Regions from separate parts of the Nitratidesulfovibrio sp. HK-II genome, predicted to be linked through region 3. Evidence: predicted binding sites of a transcription regulator. Region 3 holds the regulator's gene; each other region holds the start of a gene.
What was found. Region 3 encodes sigma-54, which starts transcription at its own class of promoters, with help from an activator protein. Its sites were predicted from a motif close to CTGGCACGGNNNNTGCTT; they were not measured.
Positions count from the first base shown of each region.

Region 1 (5,001 bases), 420 kb from region 3:
GCGGAGCGCCTGCGCTCGTGCTCCTCGTCGTTCCAGGACAGGAACGAAGCCCCCCGGCGGGGCAGCACCTTGTCGTTCAGGCGGTCCACCAGTTCGCGGAACAGGGCCTCGTTGCCGGTGATCAGCCGGGCGTCCAGCAGGCTGGCCAACACCTTGTGGTCCTTGGCGGCCAGCTTCACGCAGTCGCCGATGGTGCGGAACCCGTGCCCCAGAGTGTAGCCCGCGTCCCACAGCGGCAGAAACAGCGGCTGGGCAAGGTCGATGGCCTGCGGCGGAATGGAGCGGCCGCACAGGATCAGGATGTCGATGTCCGACCCCAGGCACAATTCCTCGCGGCCGTAGCCGCCCACGGCCACCAGGGCCACCCTGTCGTGGCCGCCGCGCAGTTCGGCGAAGCGAAGGCGAAAATAGTCGTCGAGCAGGCGGCTGTAGGCCCGCTCGAAGCGCGACGCCCCCGTGGGCGCGGGCGCGGTGGCGCGGCACAGCGCGTCGGGGCGGGGCCCGCAGGCGTCGCCCCCGGAAACGGAGACGGCCCCCACGGCCACGTCGGTGACGGCGGAGGGAGCGTCGGTGACGGCGGGCAAACTGTCTGGCGGCGCGGAAGGGGCGTCCAGACGCGCGAGCAGCGCGGCGCGCCCTTCCTTCAGGACCGTGGCGGCATCGCGCGGCGTGCCGGAAACACCGGCGGGAGAGGTGGCTGAAGGCGCGTGAGCCTGCATCATGGGGTGGGTATGGAGTGGCGGCGCCCCGTTGCCGGGGCGCCGCCCGTTGATTGCTGTCTGCGGGGGCTAGATGGCGTCCACGCCGGTTTCGCCGGTGCGGATGCGCAGCACGTCTTCGACCGGGGAGATGAAGATCTTGCCGTCGCCCACCTTGCCGGTGCGGGCGGCCTTGACCACGGCGTCGGTGACGGCCTTCACCTGTCCGTCATCCACCACCACCTCGATCTTGACCTTGGGCATGAAATCCACCTGGTATTCCGCGCCCCGGTACACTTCCTTGTGGCCGCGCTGGCGGCCGAAGCCCTTCACTTCCGTGACGGTCATGCCCTTCACGTCGAGTCCGGCCAGCGTCTCCTTCACCTCGTCCAGCTTGAACGGGCGAATGATGATCTCAAGTTTCTTCATGATGTCCATCCTGAAGCTCGGTTCGTGTTCAGGGAAGGGATAACCCCTTCCGCCTTTTAGGCGACAACGGCGGCAGCGGCAAGCCTAGAGCTGGTAGCCCGTTTCGTTGTGCTCGCTGACGTCGAGGCCCGCCACTTCCGATTCCACGTCCGCGCGCAGGCCCACGAGGGCATCAACGACATGGAACAGGATACGGCTGGCCACGTAGCAGAACAGCCAGGTGGCGACCACGGAGATGAACTGGATCCAGAGCTGCGAGGGGTTGCCTTCGAGCAGGCCGGAGGCCGTGTTCACGGCACTGGAGGCAAAGATGCCGGTGGCCAGCGCGCCGAAGGTGCCGCCCACGCCATGCACGCCCACCACGTCAAGGGCGTCGTCGTACTTGAAGACATGCTTCATCAGCACGCCGCCGTAGCACAGGGCGCCGCCGATGAGACCCATGATGATGGCGGGCATGGGGGCCACGAACCCGGCGGCCGGGGTGATGACCACAAGACCGGCCACCGCGCCGGAAGCCGCGCCAAGGGTGGTGGGCTTGCCGCTGTGCAGCCATTCGGCGGCCATCCAGCTGACGGCGGCGGCAGCGGCGCACAGGTGGGTGGTGACGAAGGCGTTGGCGGCAAGGCCGTTGGCGGCAAGGGCGCTGCCCGCGTTGAAGCCGAACCAGCCGAACCACAGGATGCCCGCGCCAAGCACGGTCATGGGCAGGTTGTGGGGCACGAAGGGCTCGCGGCCGTAGCCGTGGCGGCGGCCCAGCACGTGGGCGGCGGCCAGGGCGGCGGCGGCGGAGCTCATGTGCACCACGGCGCCGCCAGCGAAGTCAAGCGCGCCAATGCCGAACATCCAGCCGCCGCCCCACACCCAGTGGGCCATGGGGGCGTACACCACCACCAGCCACAGCACGGAGAACAGCAGCATGGCGCGGAAGCGGATGCGTTCGGCGTAGGCGCCGGAAATGAGCGCGGGGGTGATCACCGCAAACATGCACTGGAACACCATGAACAGCAGGTGCGGGATGTTGGTGACCGTCTCGCTGGGTTCCATGCCCACGCCGTTCAGGAAGGCGAAATCGAGCCCGCCGATGACCCCGCCGATGTCGGGGCCGAACGCCAGCGTGTAGCCGATGACCGCCCAGACGATGCTGGCCACGCCCACGAGAATGAAACTGTGCATGGTGGTGGAAAGCACGTTGCGCGCACGCACGAGCCCCCCGTAGAACAGGGCGAGCCCCGGGGTCATGAACATGACCAGAGCGGAGCAGACCAGGATGAAGGCGGTATCCGCCGCGTTCATGTGAACCTCCTCGAAAAGTTGACGTACACCCCCTGCCGGACCGAACGGACAGGGGCAAACCCGAACCATGCCCCTGTAAAGGCAAGGAGCGTGCCACTGCCTACAAAATGGTCTGCCCCAATGAATTCAGCCTGTTGCAAAAACCGGATATTCACGCAATTTTCCATTTTGGTAACACTAAAAACAGACACGGTTCCTTTTTTGTAAAAACAGACATTTTTGCAGTATGGAGCGGAAATTCATCCCACTCAGGTTTCCATGCCCGCGCCATTGTGGTATGCCTTGATGAAACCGCCGTGCCCCGCCGCCAGCCGCAGGCGCGTGGGCACGCAGCCGCCGCCCGGCTCCGCCGTGGCGGAACGCCAAGGCTCCTCGCCCATCGCGAGGCGACCCTTCCGAACCATCTTCCGCAGGAGGCGGATACCCATGGACCGTACCGGCATCATCACCTTCAGAGGCACGCCCCTCACCCTTACCGGCTCCCCCGTGGCCGCGGGCGACAAGGCCCCCGGCTTTTCCGCGCTGGCCAACGACCTGTCCCCGCGCACCCTGGCCGACTACACGGGCAAGGTTCTGCTCATCTCCGCCGTACCCTCGCTGGACACCGGCGTATGCGACATGGAAACCCGCAGGTTCAACCAGGAAGCCACCCGCCTGGGAGCGGACGTGCGCATCCTGACCATCAGCTGCGACCTGCCCTTCGCCCAGGCCCGCTGGTGCGGGGCCGCCGGCGTGGACGCGCTGGAAACCCTGTCCGACCACCGCGACCTGGCCTTCGGGTCCGCCTACGGCATAGTGATCAAGGAACTGCGCCTGCTGACCCGCGCCATCTTCGTGGTGGACCGGTCGGGCAAGGTCACCTACACCGAAATCGTGCCCGAAGTGAGCCACGAACCCAACTACGAGGCCGCGCTGGCGGCGGTGCGCGCCGCGCTGTAGCGGCCCTTCGGGGTGCCCACGCCCCTCTCCCGCCTAGCGGCCGCGTGCCTGTCCTCCCCTGCAACGCAAAACGGGCGGCCAGCATGCCCCGACACGAAGCGGACCGTGCGAAAGAATGAGGATTTACAAAAACGACAAAACGGCTCCGTTCACGCGGGGCCGTTTTATCGTTTCGCGCATCCATGTTGCAACTCAATGAAATTGCAACGATTATCTTCGACATGACGACACCCGCCACGACCCGCATGCGCCTTGCGCGGCAGGGCGGGGTGCGCTAGGCTGCGCCACTTCGTCGCGTGCCCGTCCCCGTGGCGGTCGTTGCCGGATACGCCGGGCATGGCCGGATTGGGTCTGCACGCCCCGAACGGTACGGAACAGATTGACGGCACAGCCCCGCACGCATCCAGCCCCTTTCAGGAGAACGCCATGTCCGCAGCGCCCCTCTCGCCCGAAGCAGCCCGTGCCCACGTCATCGCCACGGTGCTGCGCCACCTCTCGCGTGACACGGAACGCCGCAGCGAAGCCCTGGAGGAATTCATGGCCGTGACCATGCCCGACATGGACGAGCGGGGTGCGCGCGCGCTTTCGGCCATGGTGCCCCACCTGCCGGAATCGCTGTACGGCAAGTGGGCGGCCATGTTCGCGGACCGCCTGCAGGAAACCGTGCCCCACGAGCACCTGGCGGCCATGTGCGACGGCGGCGCGGACAACGACGCCACCCTCGCGCTGGTCTACGTGATGTTCATGGAATCGGAAAAGATGGAACGCCAGGTTGCCGAAGACCTGCATGCCCTGGGCCTGTCGCAGGGCGAAGGCGGACAGGAAGATGCCGGGGCGCTGCTGGGGGCATACCTGCGCGCCCGGCTCACCGCGCGCGGCCGGGGCCCGGCCAACTAGCCGCCGCCGAACCTTCGGGCCGCGCTGCCGCAGACCGCCCCGCCAACACGAAGGGCCGCGCACCGCGCGGCCCCACTGCACATTCCGGCACCCCGCCGGGTGCCCCGGCCCTAGCTTTTTTCCACGCGCAGCCCATCGTCGGTGGCGGTCAGCATGTAGGTGCAGCCCCCGGTTTCGAGACAGTAGTCCGAACCGGGGAACAGAGTGGCGCGGGCGCTCCATTCGTCGTTGACGAACACGTCGCGCGCGCCGCCGCTTTCCTCGTAGCGCACCTGGGTGCCGTCGGACAGGATGACGAACTCCGCTTCGTGGATGACGGCGGGCAGATCGGCTTCGGTGTGGCTCATGGCATGCCTCCTTCATGGTTAAGGACGGTTCCGCTGCACCGATGGTTCAATCCATGGACGTAATCACATGCTTACATCGTCCTCCACAGGACAACAACAGGAATCTCCCGTGACAGCAGAAGCCACAGCCTCCCCCCGCACGCCCGCCGCCACGCCCTGCCCCACCGCCGCCGCGCCGAACGCGCTGGCCGCCGCGCTGGCGCTGCCCGCGCCCGGCGTGGCCGCCGTCATCGCCCTGCTGGACGAAGGCGCGACCATTCCGTTCATCGCCCGCTACCGCAAGGAGGCCACGGGCAGCCTGGACGAGGTGCAGGTGGCCGCCGTGCGCGACGCGCTGGAAAAGGCGCGCGAACTGGACAAGCGCCGCGCCGCCGTGCTGGCCTCGCTGGAGGAACGCG
Region 1 covers NZ_AP036014.1:1,527,811-1,532,811, reverse strand. The annotation lists gene RVX_RS06155 (bifunctional uridylyltransferase/uridylyl-removing protein GlnD) at 1-722, opposite strand, end outside; gene RVX_RS06150 (P-II family nitrogen regulator) at 789-1,127, opposite strand; gene RVX_RS06145 (ammonium transporter) at 1,212-2,420, opposite strand; gene RVX_RS06140 (hypothetical protein) at 2,669-2,800, opposite strand; gene tpx (thiol peroxidase) at 2,847-3,359, shown strand; gene RVX_RS06130 (hypothetical protein) at 3,786-4,256, shown strand; gene RVX_RS06125 (hypothetical protein) at 4,367-4,603, opposite strand; gene RVX_RS06120 (Tex family protein) at 4,713-5,001, shown strand, end outside.
Region 1: a site for sigma-54 is predicted at 2,500-2,517, ahead of RVX_RS06145 (ammonium transporter). Genes of this name have one in related genera too.

Region 2 (5,001 bases), 1.9 Mb from region 3:
TGTTCCAGTGCGAGTTCAGCACGAAGGTGCCGCCGGTCTTGATGCCGTCGAGCACGTCGTACTGGTGCACGTAGGCCGACTTGTGGCAGGCGATGTAGTCGGCGCTGTTGACCAGGTAGGTGGACTGGATGGGGCTGTTGCCGAAGCGCAGGTGCGACACGGTGAAGCCGCCTGACTTCTTGGAGTCGTAGGCGAAGTAGCCCTGGGCGTACATGCCGGTGTTGTCGCCGATGATCTTGATGGCCTGCTTGTTGGCGCCCACGGTGCCGTCGGCGCCAAGGCCGAAGAACTTGCACTGCACGGTGCCGGTGGGCACGGTGTCCACGCCCTCGGTCACTTCAAGCGAGGTGTCGGTGACGTCGTCGATGATGCCCACGGTGAAGTGGTTCTTGGGGCCGACGACCTTCATGTTGTCGTACACGGCCTTGGCCATGGCCGGGGTGAATTCCTTGGAGCCCAGGCCGTAGCGGCCGGCCAGGAGCTTGGGCATTTCGCCGCGCTCCATGAAGGCAGTACACACGTCAAGGTACAGCGGTTCGCCCAGCGAGCCGGGTTCCTTGGTGCGGTCGAGCACGGTGATGGTGTCGGCGGTGGCGGGCAGCACCGACAGCATGTGGTCGATGGAGAACGGACGGTACAGGCGCACCTTGATCAGGCCCACGCGCTCGCCCTTGGCGTTCAGGAAGTTGACCACTTCTTCGATGGTTTCGCAGGCGGAACCCATGGCGATGATCACGCGCTCGGCTTCGGGGTGGCCCACGTAGTCGAACAGCTTGTAGGAACGGCCGGTGATCTCGCCGACCTTCTTCATGTAGTTCGAAACGATGCCGGGCACGGCGTTGTAGAACGAGTTGCAGGCTTCACGCGCCTGGAAGTAGATGTCCGGGTTCTGCGCGGTGCCGCGGATGTGCGGGTGTTCCGGGTTCATGGCGTTCTGGCGGAAGGCTTCCACCTTTTCCCAGTTCACCAGCTTCTTCATGTCGTCGTATTCGATGACTTCGATCTTCTGCAGTTCGTGCGAGGTGCGGAAGCCGTCGAAGAAGTGACAGAACGGCACGCTGGACTCGATGGAGGCCAGGTGGGCCACCAGGGCCATGTCCATGGCTTCCTGCACCGAGTTGGAGTTCAGGAAGGCGAAGCCGGTCTGGCGAGCGGCCATGACGTCCTGGTGGTCGCCGAAAATGGACAGCGCGTGCGAGGCCAGCGCGCGGGCCGAAACATGAAAGACGCCGGGAAGCAGTTCACCGGCGATCTTGTACATGTTCGGGATCATCAGCAAGAGGCCCTGCGAGGCGGTGAAGGTGGAGGTCAGCGCGCCAGCGGCCAGCGAGCCGTGCACGGCGCCCGCGGCGCCCGCTTCGGACTGCAGCTGGCGGACGGATACCGTCTGTCCGAAAAGGTTCTTCTTGCCCTGGGCGGCCCATTCGTCCGCCGATTCGCCCATGTTGGACGAAGGGGTGATGGGGTAGATGGCGGCGGTGTCGCTGAGCGCGTAGGCGACGTACGCGGCAGCGGTGTTGCCGTCCATGGTCTTCATTTTCTTGGCCATTGATCTCTCCTTGGATTGCTAACCTTGAAGCGGGGGGTGAAAGATCAGCCGTGCCTTGCGGCGCGGTCCGTGGGCATTGACTCGGAATCGTGCCTCGTCATGCCGGCCCTTGCGGCGCGTTTTGCTGCCGCTGGCGGCCGTTGGTGTCGCGTGGGCGGCCGAGGCCTGCCCCCCTGCCCCTTGTGATTCAGGCGCTCCGGATGATCTGGATGATCCGGGCGAGCGGGGCGGGCGGCGCGGGCAGAGTGGCGGGCCCGGATATCGGGCGGCCTTGCTCCGCGCGGGACAGGCTGTGGCCCCTACGCAACAACAAGAAGTGTGCCAGTTCCGTTACGCTGATACGTCGGCTGCATCCTCCTTGGATTGTTGAAGTATAAAGTCGTCTTGTGAAACTGACGTCGACGTCTGGTCCGAAAAACCGGACGGCCGACGTTGCGGCGCATGGGGGGTCCGGGCTGGCGAAGGGCGGGAAAGGAGCCTAACGCCGCCGGTTTGAATGGTCAAACGGTTCATCGGGGCGAAATCCGCCGCGCGTCCGAAAAACCGGATGGCGGAGCGGGCGAGGGGGCCTCGTCCGAAAGGTAGGACACCCGCCGGAGGGATGCTCCCGCAGGTTACCCCGGCCCGTTTACAGCGACATATTATTCTTTTTCAGCAGGGCATAGAAATGCGAGCGCGACAGGCCGGAGACGTCCAGCATCTCCTGCAGGTTGCCTCGCGTCTGCCCGATGAGGATTTCAAGGTACTTGCGCTCCATGAGACGCTTGAAGCCCTTGAGCGGCGGCAAGGGGCTGGTGAAGGCGGCCCCGAGCGCGTCGGCGCGCTGGGCGGGAGGCACCATGTCCTCTCCGCCGCCGGGGCCACCGCCGGTTCCGTCGCCGTTGCCGTCGGCGGCGGAGGGGTGGGTGGCGGATTCGCTCCCGATGCCGACTTCGCCCGTGGCGGGGCGGGCGATGGCGGCGCGGGTGATCTTGATGCGGATGTCCTGGGGCAGGTGCAGCGCGTAGAGCACGCTTTCCAGCCCCGAAATGACGAACGAGCGCTCCAGCACGTTGTACAGCTCGCGCACGTTGCCCGGCCAGTCGTACTGGGCCAGCTGCTGGAAGAAGTCTGGCGAGAAGCCCTTGTGGGGCACGCCGTACTGCTCGCACAGCCGGTTGACGTGGTAGATGGCGAGCGGCTTCAGGTCTTCCGGCCTGCTGCGCAGCGGGGGCAGCTCCACGTGCACGGTCTTCAGGCGGAACAGCAGGTCCTTGCGGAATTCGCCGCGCTCCACCATGGCGTCCAGGTCGCGGTTGGTGGCGGAGATGAGCCGGAAGTCGCTCTTTATCTCCTGCGTGCCGCCCACCGGGCGGAAGGTGCGTTCCTGCAGAAAGCGCAGGAAAGAGCGCTGGATGGACAGGGGCATCTCGCCCACTTCGTCCAGGAACAGGGTGCCGCCGTCGGCCAGCTTGACCAGCCCGTCGCGGTCGGCGAGGGCGCTGGTGAAGGCCCCCTTGCGGTGCCCGAACAGGGTGGATTCCACCAGGCTTTCGGTCAGCGCGGCACAGTCCACCACCACGAAGTGGCCGGCGCGGCGGGTGCTGTTGCGGTGGATGGTGCGGGCGAAAAGTTCCTTGCCGGTGCCCGTCTCTCCGGTGACCAGCACGTTGGCGTCGGACGAGGCGGCATGCGCCACCAGGTCGAAACACTGGCGCATGGAGGGGCTGGTGCCCACCACGCCGTCCAGGTCCAGCGCCACGGCGGGGGCCTCGCCGCGCGACAGCTTTTCTTCGCGGTACTGCAGGGCCCGGTGCAGGGTGAGGGTGGTCTGCTTGATGGGCGAGGGCTTGACCAGATAGTCCCACACACCGCCCTGGATGGCCAGTTCCGCGCCGTCGGGGTCGCCCTCGCCGGTCAGGATGATGACCTCGGGCCGCGACGGGGAGAGCCGGATGCGCGGCAGCGCGTCCAGCCCGTTGCCGTCGGGCAGGCGCACGTCCAGAAACACCACGTCCACGTCGGTGGTTTCCAGCTTGCGCAGCCCTTCCTCCAGCGTGTGGGCCGTCTCGCAGGCGTAGCGCAGGCGGGCCAGCAGGCTGGCGATGGTTTCGCAGACCTGGACGTCGTCGTCTATGACGAGGATGGTGGGCACGCTTGCTAGCTCCCCAGGCGGGCGAACACGCGGCGGATGGCGTCCGCCAGGATGTTCCGGTTGTACGGCTTGTGAACCATGGCCTTGATGTTTCCGGCGACGGCCGCCCCTTCGGCCGCAACCTCGCGGCCCGAAACGAGAATTATCGGCATGTTCGGCGCAATATCGCCCATTTTGCGGGCAAGCTCAAGGCCGTTGGCTTCCGGCATGTCGAAGTCGGTGATGACCAGGTCGAACGAGGCGGGGTGCTCGCGCACGGCGGCCAGCGCCAGCAGCGGGTTCTTGAAGGGCCGCACGGTGTAGCCTAGGCTTTCCAGCACGCGCGGGATGGTGTGCAACTGGTCGTCGTCGTCCTCCACGAACAGGATACGCTCGCTGCCCGTTTCCGGGGCCAGCAGGGCCGGGTCGATGAGGCAGGCGTCCTGCGCGTGCATGGGCAGGTGGATTTCGAATTCGGTGCGCCGCCACGGCACGCTGGACACGCGCACCGAGCCCCTGTGGCCCTTGATGATGCCGTGCACCACGGCAAGGCCGAGACCGGTGCCCTCGGTCTTGCCCTTGGTGGTGAAGAACGGGTCGAAGATCTTGTCCACGATCTCGGCGGGTATGCCGGGGCCGTCGTCGGCCACGGTCAGGCGCAGGGCGCAGCCCGGCTCCATGCCCAGTTCCAGGGCGCGCTCGTCGGACAGCGTCTCCTGCTCCAGGTTCACCTCGAGCACGCCGCCCGTTTCGCGCAGGGCCTGGAAAGAATTGGTGCACAGGTTCATGAGCACCTGGTGGATCTGGGTGGGGTCGGCCCGGGTGATGGAGGGGCGCGGCGGGATGGCCTTGCGGATTTCGATGTTGCGGGGCAGCGACGCCTTGATGAGCACCAGCGCCTCGGTGAGCACCTCGTTGATGTCGGTGATGACGAAGCCCTCCACCGAGGGGCGGCTGAAGGTCAGGATCTGCTTGACCAGGCGGCTGCCGCGCTGGGCGGCCTTCAGCGCGCGCATGAGGTCGTTGCAGGTCAGCGAGTCTGCCGCGATGTCGCTGATGGCGAGTTCGATGGAGTTGATGATGGACGTCAGGATGTTGTTGAAATCGTGTGAGATGCCGCCCGCCAGCGTGCCGATGGCCTCCATCTTCTGCGATTGCAGCAGCTGGCGTTCCAGCCGGATGCGCTGGGTGACGTCCTCGGCGGTGGTCAGCAGGCCCACCACGTCGCCGCCATCGTCGGGGGATCCGGCCCCGGCCTGGCCGGACCGGTCGCCCAGCAGGGGTACGCGGTTGGTTTCCAGCCACACCGCGTCGCCGCCGGGCGAGGTGATGGTGATCT
Region 2 covers NZ_AP036014.1:3,840,973-3,845,973, reverse strand. The annotation lists gene nifJ (pyruvate:ferredoxin (flavodoxin) oxidoreductase) at 1-1,549, opposite strand, end outside; gene RVX_RS16160 (sigma-54-dependent transcriptional regulator) at 2,178-3,683, opposite strand; gene RVX_RS16155 (ABC transporter substrate binding protein) at 3,689-5,001, opposite strand, start outside.
Region 2: a site for sigma-54 is predicted at 1,589-1,606, ahead of nifJ (pyruvate:ferredoxin (flavodoxin) oxidoreductase). Genes of this name have one in related genera too.

Region 3 (5,001 bases):
ATCTCCGACCACAACGTGCGGGAAACCCTGCATATCTGCGACAGGGCCTACCTGGTCCACCAGGGCGAAGTGATCCTGGAGGGCACCCCCGCGCACATCGTGGACAACCCGCGCGCGCGCGACGTGTATCTGGGCGAGGGATTCTCGCTCTAGCTCCATTTGCATTTTTGCCGCATTCACGGCGCCTTCCGCATCGCGGGGGGCGCCTTTTTCGTGCCTGCCGCCGGGGTGCGGGGCATCCCTCCGGGGGTATCCGGCGAAATGGCGACAGCGGTTGCATACTTTTTGCTTCTATGGCATGGTTTCCCTAACCTCTTGGGGAAGGGAACACATTTCCACAGTGGGCCGTTTCTTGCTTGACGTCGCACCCCGCGTTGCGTCGTCATCTTGCTCGCCCTCAACGTTTGGTGCATAGGGGTCGTCCACGCATGGCATTGGAACTCAGGCAACAGCTCAAGCTCACCCAGCAATTGGTGATGACGCCGCAACTGCAACAGGCCATCCGGCTGCTGCAGCTTTCGCGGCTTGAGCTTGTCGAGACGGTGCAGCAGGAGCTGCTGGAAAACCCGTTCCTGGAGGAAGCGCAGGACGAGGGGCCGCAGTCCGAAGCCCCCGACCAGCGGGACGCCGCCCCCGAAGCGGCGGCGGATGTCGCCTACGACCGCGATATTGCCCGCGAGGCCGACTGGGAGGATTACCTGGGCGATTTCGCCAGCACCAGCCGCCAGTCAACGGTGCGCGAATCGGAAATGCCCGAGGAGATGACCTCGTTCGAGGCGCGCTACGCCGCAAAGCCCTCGCTGGAAGGGCACCTGATGTGGCAGTTGCGCCTTTCCGCGCTCACCGAGCGCCAGAAGGACATCGGCGAGGTGATCATCGGCAACATCGCCTCGTCGGGCTACCTGCATGCGACCATCGACGAGATCGCCGAAATGGCGGGCGTGGCCCCCGGCGAGGTGGAGCCGGTGCTGCACGCCCTGCAGCGCTTCGACCCCGTGGGGGTGGCCGCGCGCACCGCGCAGGAATGCCTGCTGGTGCAGATAGAGATGCTGGGCTACACGCGCGACAAGGTGCTGGTGGAACTGGTGCGCGACCACCTGGAAGACCTTGAGAAGCGGCGCTACAAGCCGCTCTTGCGCAAGTTCCGCCTGACCATGGAGGACCTCAAGGAGTACCTGGACCTCATCCAGACCCTGGACCCCATGCCCGGCGCCAGCTACGGCGGCGGCGACCCGCAGTTCGTCAGCCCCGACGTGTTCGTCTACAAGTACGACGACGATTTCATCATCATGCTCAATGAGGACGGCCTGCCGCACCTGCAATTGAGCACCATGTACGAGCGCTCTGCCGCTGCGGCGGCCTCGGCGGGCGAGCGCGAATATTTCCAGGAAAAGATGCGCTCGGCCTCGTGGCTTATCAAGAGCCTGTACCAGCGCCAGCGTACGCTGTACAAGGTGGTGGAATCCATCGTGAAGTATCAGCGTGGCTTTTTCGAGGACGGGGTTTCGCGCCTGAAGCCGCTCATCCTGAAGGACATCGCCGACGACATCGGCATGCACGAATCCACGGTCAGCCGCATTACCACCAGCAAGTACGTGGCCACGCCGCACGGCATCATGGAGTTGAAGTTCTTCTTCAACAGTGCGCTGGAACTGGACGACGGCAGCCAGGTGGGCTCCGAGAGCGTGAAGGCGCTGATCAAGAAACTGATCGGCGAGGAAGATCCCAAGGAACCCCTGAGCGACGAGCGCATCGGCGAAATTCTGAAGGAACAGCTCAAAGTCAATATTGCCCGCAGGACCGTTGCGAAGTATCGTACTGCCATGGACATTCCCTCCTCTTCCAAGCGGAAGGAACTGTTCTGACGGTCAGAGCCCCGCGCCGGACCAGGCGCAGGGCGGCGCACCCGGCAGGCGCACCCCAGCGTGCGCGCCGCGCGACGCGCGTCGCATTCCCCTCTCACCACTGGAGGAGCGTATGAACATCTCTTTCACCTTCAAGAACTTCGAACCCTCCGACCACCTGAAGAAGTACGCCCGCCGTCGCCTTGAAAAGCTTGGCCGGTTTGTCGGCAAGTCCGCCCTTGAAATGCAGGTGAACCTTTCCGTCGACAAGTTCCGCCACAAGGCTGAAGTGCAGATGACCGGCGACGGGTTCACCCTGTCGGCCGTCGAGCAATCGGAAGACATGTACGCCACCCTCGACCTGGTGCTGGAAAAGCTGGAATCGCAGCTGCGCAAGCAGGTGGAGAAGCAGAAGGACCGCCGCCGCACGGTGCAGTCCGAAAAGCTGGGCAAGGGCATCGACGTGTTCACCTTCGGCACCGTGGGTGAAGGCGACGAACGCACCATCACCGGCACCGACCACTTCGCCCCCAAGCCCATGCACGTGGACGAGGCGGCCATGCAGCTGGACCAGGGCGACAACGAGTTCCTGGTCTTCCTGAACGCCGAAGTGGAGCGCGTGAACATCATCTACCGCCGCCGCAACGGCGACTTCGGCCTTATCGATCCCGTCGTCTAGGCGTCATACATGCGGCTTTCGGACTATCTTCACGATGAACTGATCCTGCCCGAGCTCTCCGCCGGCACCAAGAAGGAGGTGCTGGCGGAACTCGTGCAGGCCGTGGTGCGGCGGCATCCCGAAGTGGATGCCGCCGTTGCGCTGGGCGTGCTGCAGGACCGCGAGGGCCTGGGCACCACGGGCATCGGCGACGGGGTGGCCATTCCCCACGGCAAGCTGGCCACCATCAGCGACATCGTCGTCGCCGTGGGCCGCAGCGTGCCCGGGCTGGACTTCGACGCCCTGGACATGAAACCGTGTCATCTCTTTTTCCTGGTGCTGGCTCCCGAACAGGTGGCGGGCATGCACCTGCGCATCCTGGCCCATATCTCGCGCCTGCTGAAGGACCCGCAGTTCCGCCGCGCCATGCTCGACGCGCCGGACGGGGCGGCCTTCACGGCGCTGATGCGCACCACGTAACGCGGAACACCTTGCGCACATCATCGGCAGGCGCGCGGCGCGGCGCGTCTGCCGAAACGCCATCCGGCACCGGCCCGCCCGAGGAGTCCGCCATGCCCACCAAGGCTTCCCACCCACCCACGCCCGATGCTTCCACGGCGTCGGACGCACCCGCCCCCGGCACGGCGTCGGACGCGGGCAGCCCCGTGGCCGCCGCCGACTTTCCCGTCATCATCGTTACCGGGCTTTCCGGCGCGGGCAAGAGCACCGTGCTCAACGTGCTGGAAGACTTGCGCTATTTCACGGTGGATGGTCTGCCCGCCACCCTGGCCCCGCAGATGGTCACCATCCTGAACCGCGAGGCCCTGGCCCATTACCAGGGGCTGGTGCTGGGCATGGACCTGCGCGAGAGCAATTTCGTCCGCAACCTGGAAAAGTCGCTGGAACGGTTGCAGGGCATGGGCGTGCGCCCGGCGGTGGTCTTCATAGAGGCCAACCCCGCCGTGCTTAACCGGCGCTACGCCACCACCCGCCGCCCGCACCCGCTGGAAAGCGAGGGCATGGGGCTGGAACAGGCCCTGGAGCAGGAACGGCTGCGTCTTGCCCCGGTGCGCGAAACCGCCGACCTCGTGGTGGACACCTCCAGCTATTCCATCCACGACCTGCGCCGGGTCATCCAGAAGAAGTGGAGCACCATCCAGGGGCGCATCCGCTCGCTGCGCATCAACATCGTCACTTTCGGCTTCAAGTACGGCGTGCCCGCCGATGCGGACCTGGTGTTCGACCTGCGCTTTCTGCCCAACCCCTATTTCGTGCCGGACCTGCGGCCGCTGTCCGGCCTGGACGAGCCGGTGGCCAAATACGTGCTTGAAGCGGGCCACGGCGACGCGTTTCTCGCCAGGCTCATAGATTTTTTGCATTTCCTGCTGCCGCAGTACGAGGCGGAAGGGCGCTACCGCCTGACCATCGCCATCGGCTGCACCGGCGGGCGGCACCGTTCGGTCTCGGTGGCCGAGGCCCTGCTTCGCGCCTTGAAAAAATCTGATTATGCCGTATCCATAGAGCACCGCCACATGGAACTGGGCTGACGCCCGCTGCCCGCGCGGCCAACCGCCTTGCCCTGCCGCAGGGCGCACGGCTCAATCCGACAACCCCTCAGGCCCAGCCTGCACGCACCAGCATGTCCACCACCGCACAGTCCCCGGCCGCACAGCCCCAGACGGAACCGCGCATCGGCGTGATTCTGGTCACCCACGCCGACTACGGCGCGGCGCTGCTGCGCGCCGCGGAATTCATCCTTGGCCCCCTGCAGGACTGCGCGTCCATCAGCGTGGACGTCTCGCAAGAGGTGGACGAAACGGTGAAGCGCCTGAACGAGGCGGTGAAGCGCCTGGACACCGGGCGCGGGGTCATGATCCTTACCGACATGTTCGGCGGCACGCCCACCAACCTCAGCCTTGCACTGCTGGGCAAGGGCAACGTGGAAGTGCTGACCGGCGTCAACCTGCCCATGCTGCTGAAGGTGTTTGGCGGGCGCGACGGCGATCTCGCCACCCTCTCGCGCGACGCGCGCGACGCAGGGGCCAAGGGCATCGTCGCGGCGGGCGAACTGCTGCGCAGCCGGGTCAAGAACGGGTAGGGCCATGCTCTGGTTCCGCATCGACAACCGCCTGGTGCACGGCCAGATCATCGAGGCGTGGCTGCCTTACACCGGGGCACGGCGCCTGCTGGTGGCCAACGACGCCCTTGCCGCCGACGACCTGCAACAGCAGATCGTCTCGCTGGCCATTCCCGGCCGGGTGGAAGTGCACTTCGTGCGGGTGGACGCGCTGTCCACGTACTGTACCGGGCGCATCGACGAGGGGCACGACACGCTCGTGCTCTTCGCCACGTGCGCCGACGCCCGCCGCGCCTTCGACGCCGGAGTGGGCATGAACACCCTGAACATCGGCAACCTGCACTATACCCCCGGCAAGAAGCAGCTGTGCGCGCATGTTTCCGTGTCCGACGACGACGAAGCCTGCCTGCGCTTTTTCAGCC
Region 3 covers NZ_AP036014.1:1,950,680-1,955,680, forward strand. The annotation lists gene lptB (LPS export ABC transporter ATP-binding protein) at 1-153, shown strand, start outside; gene rpoN (RNA polymerase factor sigma-54) at 429-1,865, shown strand; gene hpf (ribosome hibernation-promoting factor, HPF/YfiA family) at 1,978-2,523, shown strand; gene RVX_RS07880 (PTS sugar transporter subunit IIA) at 2,533-2,982, shown strand; gene rapZ (RNase adapter RapZ) at 3,075-4,049, shown strand; gene RVX_RS07890 (PTS sugar transporter subunit IIA) at 4,142-4,600, shown strand; gene RVX_RS07895 (PTS sugar transporter subunit IIB) at 4,605-5,001, shown strand, end outside.